Regions from separate parts of the Isoptericola sp. NPDC056605 genome, predicted to be linked through region 1. Evidence: predicted binding sites of a transcription regulator. Region 1 holds the regulator's gene; the other holds the start of a gene.

Region 1 (4,405 bases):
GAGGTCGTGACCGAGGTCGAGGCCGACATCGCCGGCGTCAAGACCGCCCTGGAGGGCGAGGACGCCGACGCCGTGAAGTCCGCGTACGAGAAGCTCGGCGCGTCCTCGCAGAAGATCGGCCAGGCGCTCTACGCCACGGCCGAGCAGGAGCAGGCCGCGGGTGACACCCAGGCGGCCGAGGACGACGCGGCCGCCGCCGCGGGCGCGACCTCCGCTCCCGACGAGGACGTGGTCGACGCCGAGATCGTCGACGACGAGGACGACAAGAAGTGACGGACGAGAACCAGCGGTCGGTCCCCGAGCCCCCGGAGAACTCCGAGGGCTCGGGGGAGACCCCCTTCCAGTTCACCGACAAGCGCAAGGTCGACCCGCAGTCGGGCGAGGCGCGTGCCTCCGAGCCCGCCGCCGCGGGGGAGGGCGACGACCCGCTCGCCGCCCTCGACTTCGAGCCCGAGGGCGAGGCCGCCGAGAGCGCCGAGGTCCTCGCGGCCAAGGCCGAGGCGGCCCAGCACCTGGACGCGCTGCAGCGCGAGCGGGCGTCGTTCACGAACTACCGCAACCGGTCGCTGCGCGACCAGGAGGCGGCGCGGACCCAGGGCACGCAGGACGTGCTCGCCGCGCTGCTGCCGGTGCTCGACGACATCGAGCGCGCCAAGCAGCACGCCGAGCTGAGCGGGCCCATGGCGGCCATCGCGGAGAAGCTCGACGCGTCGCTGGCGCGGTTCGGCATCGAGCGCTTCGGCGCGGTCGGGGAGGAGTTCGACCCGAACGTCCACGAGGCGCTCATGCACAACGTGGACCCCGAGGCGACGGGCACGACCGTCGCGATGGTGGTCGAGCCCGGTTACCGCATCGGCGAGCGGGTCGTCCGAGCCGCCCGCGTGGGCGTCGTCGGCCCCGAGTGACACCACCCGCGAGATCGACCTGCCCGTCGTGAGACAGACCCTTCGAGGGCCGCTCTCACGACGGGCGGGTCGATCTCGCGGACAATGACAGGAAGGAGGGCGTCGTGACAGGTCAGGACTGGATCGAGAAGGACTTCTACTCCGCTCTCGGCGTCCCCAAGGACGCGGACGACGCGGCCATCAAGAAGGCGTACCGCAAGCTCGCGCGCCAGTACCACCCGGACCAGAACCCGGGAGACGCGTCGGCGGAGGCGAAGTTCAAGGAGATCGGCGAGGCGTACGCCGTGCTGTCCGACTCCGAGCAGCGCCAGCAGTACGACGCCGTGCGCGCCATGGCCGGAGGCGGTGCCCGCTTCGCGGCAGGCCCGGGCGGCGGTGGCGGCAACGGGTTCGAGGACGTCTTCGGCTCGATGTTCGGCGGCGGCGCCGGCCCGAACGTGCGCTACCAGCAGTACCCCCAGGGCGGCGCGGGCGGCGGAGGCTTCGAGGACATCCTCAGCTCCATGCTCGGCGGCCAGGGCGGCTTCCGCAGCGGCGGCCGGCAGCGCGCCGGCTTCACGACTCCGCAGAAGGGCCCGGACGTCGCGGCCGAGACCACGCTGCCGTTCCGCACGGCGGTGGAGGGCGCCACCGTCGAGTTCACGGTGGACGGCCGCAAGGTCAAGACCAAGATCCCCGCCGGCGTGAACGACGGCCGCAAGCTGCGCATCCGCGGCAAGGGGCGTCCCGGCTCGGGCGGCGGCGACGCCGGCGACCTCGTGGTCACCGTGCACGTCGCGCCGCACCCCGTCTTCACGCTCGACGGCGCGAACCTGCGCATGACGGTCCCCGTGACCTTCGCGGAGGCCGCGCTGGGCACGACGGTCGAGGTGCCGACGCTCGACGGGCACACCGTGCGGCTCAAGGTGCCGGCGGGCACGCCCACCGGGCGGGTGCTGCGGGTCAAGGGCCGCGGCGTGAGGACCACGAAGACGCAGGGCGACCTGCTGGTCACGGTCCAGGTGGCCGTGCCGCAGAAGCTCAGCAAGAAGGCGAAGGAGGCGCTCGAGGCGTTCGCCGCCGAGAGCGACCACGAGGACGTGCGGGCGGGGCTCGCGCAGCGCGCGGCGGAGTGACGCCGCGGCGAGGCGCGGGCTGACCGGCCGGAGGCACCGAGCGAGGGAGGTAGCGATGGTCACCGAGGACGCGCCGGTGCTGACCGTGTCGCAGGCGGCCCGGCTCGCCGGCATGCACCCGCAGACGCTCCGGCAGTACGACCGCCTCGGGCTGGTCACGCCGCGCCGGACCCCCGGGCGCGGCCGCCGCTACTCCCAGCGCGACGTGGCACGCCTGCTCGAGGTGCAGCGGCTCGCGCAGGTGGAGGGCATCAACCTCGCCGGGATCCGACGGATCCTCGACCTGCAGGAGCACGTCGCCCAGCTCGAGGGCCGGCTCGCGGCGCTCGCGATGCAGCCCGGCGGCCGGGTGTTCACGGCGGGCTCGACGGGCGACGTCGTCGTCGTGCGCCGCGGCCAGCGCGTGCGCCGCGCGGAGCGGTCCGACCTCCGGGCCGACATCGAGGCCGAGGAGGGCGCGCTGGTGCTGTGGCGCCCGCACCGCCGCGGCTGACGTCTTTTCGCAACGCAATTCTTCGCTAATTCATGGTGCAATAGGTAAGGTATTCCTTATTCGATACGCCGTGAATTCGATCCCGCATTCGCTGTGCATTTCCGTGCGAGAGGAATATCGTGGTCGAAGGCGGCGAGAGCCGGCGTCGAGCGGCGAGGAGCGCACCATGAGCACGCTGATGGAGATGCCCGAGGTCACCGAGTGCACCGTCGAGGGCTGCGGCTACAACCACGACCACGGCTGCCACGCCGGGGCGGTGACGATCGCGGGGCACAGCGGCGACGCGGCGTGCGCCACCTTCATCCCGCTGAGCGCGAAGGGCGGCCTCGAGAAGGTCGTCGCCCACGTGGGCGCGTGCCAGCGCGGCGACTGCGTCCACAACACCGACCTCGAGTGCGCGGCGTCGGCCATCCGCGTCGGCCCCGGCCCGGACGACGAGAGCCACGCCGACTGCCTCACGTACGCCCAGCACTGACGCGGCACCTGACCGGGGCCGTGCCGGGCCGGTACGGCTAGCGGGCCAGCTGCGTCAGCAGCTCGACGGCGGCGGCGTGCGACGTCGGGAGGCGCTCCACCCACACCCGGGTGGGGCGCCTCAGCGCGTCTCCGAGGCCCATGAGCGCGGCGTTGCGCTCCACCACCCCGCGGGTGGCCTTGGCCAGGTCGGGCACCCCCGTGTCGCGCCGCGCGAGCACGACGAACACGCCGTCGGTGAGGGCGGCCATCGGGTGGCCCTCGCCGTAGACCTGCTCGAGGGCGCGGCCGACGGTCGCGGAGCGTGCGGCGCGGTCCCACGGGGCGAGCCCGTCGACGGCGACGTCGACGACGACGAGGCAGTGCGTGTCCGGCACGTCCTGGTCGGCGCCGACGGCGGCGCCGTAGGTCTCCCGCAGCCGCTCGGCCAGGTACTCGCGGGTGGGGAGCCCGGAGCTGGGGTCGCGCAGGGCGCCGAGCGCCGGCTCGGCGTCGCGGCCGCGCACCCACCCGACGGCGACGGCGCGGACCGCGTCGGGGTCGGCCGGGTGGTGGGCGGAGCGGTACAGGCACTCGAGGTCGTCCAGCGTCTCGCCCAGGCCGACGCCGGCCCGTCCGCGCGCGGCGCCGAGCCGGTGGGCGGCGGCGTGGGGGGACCGGCCGTCGTCGAACGCCTCGACGAGGGCGTCCACGGCGGGGTGGTACCAGTCGTCCGGACGCAGCCATACCTCGGCGAGGCTCGTCGCGCGCCAGCGGTCGATCACGTCCGAGACGTGCTCGGGCGCGTCGGGGGGCCCGCTCGTGGACCGGTTCATGATGAAGGGACCGCCATGGGCAGCCATCATGACGCAGTTGTGGCCGACTTTCATCGGTAGGTGCCCCGGGATAGCCCTCTCCGCTGCCTGAGGCACGGAATCCCGCGGATCTCGGCCCAAAGTTCACCCCGCGAGCAGGTGCTCCCGGCGCGTAAAGTACGGGGGTCTGCGTGTGGCCTTCGCGCAGCATCGGGTGCAGAGCGAGGTCGGCCATGACGGACGTCTACGTGGGGTCGGACGACTCGGCGCGCAGTGACGCCGAGCTGATCCTCGACGTGCGCGGTGGGGACCTCGAGGCGTTCGGGGCCCTCTACACCCGGCACCTCCCGGCGGCGCGGGCCGTGGCCCGGCAGTACGTCCGGTCGGCGGCCGACGCGGACGACCTGGTCTCCGAGGCGTTCCACCGCGTGCTCGACGTGCTCCAGCACGGCGGCGGCCCGGACGCGACGTTCCGGGCCTACCTGCTCACCGTGGTGCGGCGCCTCGCCGCCGACCTCGCGCGGGGCGTGAAGCGCACCCGCCCGACGTCCGACGACGGCACGTTCGAGGCCGCGCTCGGCCTGGTCGACCCCACCGACGTCGCGACGTTCGAGGGCTTCGAGC
Region 2 (4,405 bases), on a different contig from region 1:
TACTCGGACATGTCGATGCGCACCATGGCGCGCTCGTCGTCGAACAGGAAGTCCGCGAGCGACTTGGCGAGCTCCGTCTTGCCGACGCCGGTCGGGCCGAGGAAGAGGAACGACCCGGTCGGACGGTCGGGGTCGGCCACGCCGGCCCGCGAGCGCCGCACGGCGTCGGACACCGCGCGGACGGCGGCCGTCTGGCCGATGAGCCGCTCGCCGATGACGTCCTCCATGTGCAGGAGCTTCTCGGACTCGCCCTGCAGCAGGCGCCCAGCGGGGATGCCCGTCCAGGCGGAGACGACCTCGGCGATCTCGTCGGAGCCCACCTTGTCGGCGATCATCGGCGCCTCGTGAGCCTGGGCCTCGTCCGCCTCCTGGGACGCCTCGGCCCGCTCGGCCTCCGCGAGCTCGCGCTCGACCTGCGGGATCTCCCCGTACAGGAGGCGGGCGGCGGACTCGAGGTCGCCCTCGCGCTGCAGCCGGTCGGACTCGGTGCGCAGCTCGTCGATGCGGGCGCGCAGGTCGCCGACGCGGTTGTGGCCGGCCTTCTCCGACTCCCACCGCGCGGTGAGCGCGGCGAGCTGCTCGCGGGTGTCCGCGAGGTCGGCGCGCAGGCGCTCCAGGCGCTCGGTGGAGGCGGCGTCGTCGGACTCCTTGAGCACGACCTCCTCCATCTCGAGGCGCGTGACGGCGCGCTGCAGCTCGTCGATCTCGACGGGCGAGGAGTCCATCTCCATGCGCAGGCGCGACGCCGCCTCGTCGACGAGGTCGATCGCCTTGTCCGGGAGCTGACGACCGGTGATGTACCGGTCGGACAGCGCGGCCGCGGCGACGAGCGCGGAGTCCGCGATCGTCACCTTGTGGTGCGCCTCGTACCGCTCCTTGAGCCCGCGCAGGATCGCGACGGTGTCCTCCACGGACGGCTCGCCGACGAACACCTGCTGGAACCGGCGCTCGAGGGCCGGGTCCTTCTCGATGTGCTCGCGGTACTCGTCGAGGGTCGTGGCCCCGACCAGGCGCAGCTCGCCGCGGGCGAGCATGGGCTTGAGCATGTTGCCCGCATCCATGGCGCCCTCGCCGCCGGCGCCCGCGCCGACGACGGTGTGCAGCTCGTCGATGAAGGTGACGACCTCGCCGTCCGACGCGGTGATCTCCTCGAGCACGGCCTTGAGGCGCTCCTCGAACTCGCCCCGGTACTTGGCGCCCGCGACCATGCCCGCCAGGTCGAGCGCGACGAGGCGCTTGCCCTGCAGGGACGTCGGGACGTCGCCCGCGACGATGCGCTGCGCCAGGCCCTCGACGACGGCCGTCTTGCCGACGCCGGGCTCGCCGATGAGGACGGGGTTGTTCTTGGTGCGGCGGCTGAGCACCTGCACGACGCGCCGGATCTCGGAGTCGCGGCCGATGACCGGGTCGAGCTTGCCGTCGCGGGCGCGCTGCGTGAGGTCGCTGCCGTACTGCTCCAGCGCCTTGTACGTGCCCTCGGGGTTGGGGCTGGTGACGCGGGACGAGCCGCGGACGGCGGGCAGCGCCGCGCGCAGGGCGTCGGCGGTCGCGCCCGCCTCGGTCAGCGCCTGGGCAGCGGCGGACTGCCCGGCGGCGAGCGCGATGAGCAGGTGCTCGGTCGAGACGTACTCGTCGCCGAGCGCCTCGGCCTCCTTGCCCGCGTTCTCCAGCACGGCGCTCATCGCGCGCGACGGCGCGGGCTGCGCGACGGCGGAGCCGCTCGCCTGCGGCAGGGCGACGAGGGCCGCGCGGGCGCGCTGGCCGATCTGCTGGGCGTTCGCGCCGACGGCGTCGAGCAGGCCGACGGCGACGCCGCCGCTCTGCTGGAGCAGCGCCTGGAGCAGGTGCACCGGCTCGAGCTGGGGGTTGCCCGCGGCCGACGCCGACTGGACGGCGTCGCCGAGCGCCTGCTGCGACATGGTCGTGAGCTTGATGTCCATGGGACCTCCGGGATGACGTGCGGTGATACGGGTCAGACTCCTGTCGGGGGAACGTCGCCAAAGTTGAGTCTATTCCGCTCAACTTTGAGCGCAAGGCGCCCGGGGTGCCAGGTGGCTCCCCGGCGGCCGCTGCGGGATGCTGGGCCGGTGACCACTCCAGCCCGCGGCCCCGTGCGCCGCCTCCGCACCGCGATCGCGGCGGCCCTGGCCGCCGTCGGCCTTCTCGCCCTCGCCGGGTGCATGAAGGTCGACATGGACATGACGCTGTCGGAGGACGACACCGTCTCCGGCTCGATCGTCATGGCCGTCTCGAACAGCCTCGCCGAGACCATGGGGATGGAGCCCGGCGAGCTGTGGAAGCAGGCCGGCGGCGAGCTCTCCCAGAACCTGCCCGAGGGCACGTCCCAGGAGCCGTACTCCGACGACGAGTACACCGGGACCAGGTACACCTTCACCGACGCCCCGATCAGCCAGATCTCCGGCGAGGGCGGCGAGGACCTCACCATCACCCGCGACGGCGACGACTACGTCGTGGACGGCACGATGGACCTCTCCGAGGGCGCCGACCAGCTGGAGTCGCTGCCGCAGAACGTGCAGGACGCCTTCGACGTCCGCCTCGCCGTCACGTTCCCCGGGCCGGTCAGCGACGCCACCGGCACCGTCGACGGCAACACCGTCACCTGGACGCCGAAGGTCGGCGAGAACACCGAGATCCACGCGGTCGGCTCGGCCACCGCCGGCAGCAGCTTCCCGTGGTGGATCGTCGGCCTCGTCGTCGGGCTGGTCGTCATCGGCCTCGTCGTGTGGTTCGTCGTGCGGAACAACCGCCGTCCCGCTACGTCGACGGTCACGGGCACCGCGACGGGCGACGCCGCGTTCGCCGCGCAGGCCGCCCCCGGGGCCGTGCCGGCCGCCGGCCCGACGCCGGAGGAGCAGGTCTTCGGCACCCCCGCGGCCCCGCCCGCCGAGCCGACCACCGGCCCGGTCGCCGAGCCGCTCGAGCCGGAGGCCGCGCCCGAGACCGCCGCGCCCGCCGGCCCCACGACCGGCCCCGTCGCCGAGCCGCTGGAGCCCGGCCGCCCGGGCGAGGAGGACACGGTCCGGCAGGAGCCCGCCGGCGGCGCCACCGAGCCCGACGCCGAGCCCGACGTCACGGGCACGCCCGACGACCGCCCCGGCGACGAGGACCGTCCGTCCGGTCCCGCGCAGGGTGCCTGAGGCGCCGGCCGCGCCGCTCCCCGGACCCGGGGCGTGGCGCGAGGACGTCCTCGGCCCGGAGTTCCGGGCGCGCACGCTGCCGCTGCCCGGTGGCGCGGAGGCCGTGCTGGTGCGGCACGTGCCGTCCACGCCGGCTGACGACGGCACGCCGGGACCTCGCGGCGCCGTCGCGCGCACGGCGGTGCTGTACGTGCACGGGTTCGCGGACTACTTCTTCCACCCGCACCTCGCGGCGGCCGTCGCCGGGCGCGGGCTCGCGTTCTACGCCGTCGACCTGCGCGGGCACGGGCGCGCCTGGGACGCCCAGGTGGCCGCCGGCGGAGACCCGAACCAGGTGCGCGACATCGCCGTGTACGCGCAGGACCTCGACGCCGCGGCTGCCGTCGTCCGGGCCGCGGGGCACGAGCGGCTCGTGGTGCTCGGCCACTCCACGGGCGGGCTCGTGGCCCCGCTGTGGGCCGCGGCCCGCCCGGGCCGGGCGGACGCCCTGGTGCTCAACAGCCCCTGGGTCCAGCTCAACAAGCCCCGCCCGGTGCGGGTGGCCGCCACCGCGCTCGTCGAGGCCCTCGGCGTCGTCGCGCCGCGCGCCGTCGTGAACCACCTCGACGACGACTACGCGCGGGCCCTGCACCGTGCCCACGGCGGCGAGTGGGACTTCGACGCGGCGTGGAAGCCGCACGAGCCGTTCGCCGTCCGCGCCGCCTGGCTGCGGTCGGTGCTGCGCGCGCAGCGCCGCCTCGCGCGCGGCCTGGGGCTCCGGATCCCGGTGCTGGTGCTGACCTCCGACCGGTCCACCACGGACCAGCACCTCACCACGGACACCGTGCTCGACGTCGCGCACATGCGCGAACGGGCGCGGCGGCTCGGGGGCGACGTCACCGTGCGCACGGTCGCGGGCGGCACCCACGACCTGGCGCTGTCACCGCGGCCCGCCCGCGACGCCTACCTCGCCGCCGTCCTCGACTGGATCGAGGCTCTCCCCTAGCGCCCACGGTCGTGTCCGATTCCCGCTAGCACCTGGTCGGTGGGGCGCGTGAGGATGGGGACATGACGACGACAGCCCGCCCCGACGCACGGGAGTTCGAGGAGCGCTACCGCGCCATCGCCGCGCGCGACACCCGGTTCGACGGGCAGTTCTTCACGGCGGTGCGGTCCACCGGCATCTACTGCCGCCCCTCCTGCCCGGCGCGCACGCCCAAGCCGGAGAACGTCACCTTCTACCTCACCTCGGCGGCGGCGCACGAGGC

Evidence for each region. Region 1 encodes HspR, which represses chaperone genes until heat shock. Its sites were predicted from a motif close to AAGTTGAGTCNNNNNGACTCAACTT; they were not measured.
Region 2: a site for HspR is predicted at 2,001-2,025, ahead of clpB (ATP-dependent chaperone ClpB). Genes of this name have one in related genera too.

What each region holds. Positions count from the first base shown of each region.
Region 1 covers NZ_JBHTVT010000006.1:138,291-142,695, reverse strand. Annotated here, with positions in the region: gene dnaK (molecular chaperone DnaK) at 1-273, shown strand, start outside; gene grpE (nucleotide exchange factor GrpE) at 270-905, shown strand; gene ACFQ8Y_RS08605 (DnaJ C-terminal domain-containing protein) at 1,010-2,020, shown strand; gene ACFQ8Y_RS08600 (heat shock protein transcriptional repressor HspR) at 2,076-2,513, shown strand; gene ACFQ8Y_RS08595 (DUF1540 domain-containing protein) at 2,680-2,988, shown strand; gene ACFQ8Y_RS08590 (hypothetical protein) at 3,026-3,832, opposite strand; gene ACFQ8Y_RS08585 (sigma-70 family RNA polymerase sigma factor) at 4,015-4,405, shown strand, end outside.
Region 2 covers NZ_JBHTVT010000003.1:12,822-17,226, forward strand. Annotated here, with positions in the region: gene clpB (ATP-dependent chaperone ClpB) at 1-1,940, opposite strand, end outside; gene ACFQ8Y_RS04280 (LppM family (lipo)protein) at 2,088-3,158, shown strand; gene ACFQ8Y_RS04285 (alpha/beta hydrolase) at 3,151-4,143, shown strand; gene ACFQ8Y_RS04290 (DNA-3-methyladenine glycosylase 2 family protein) at 4,206-4,405, shown strand, end outside.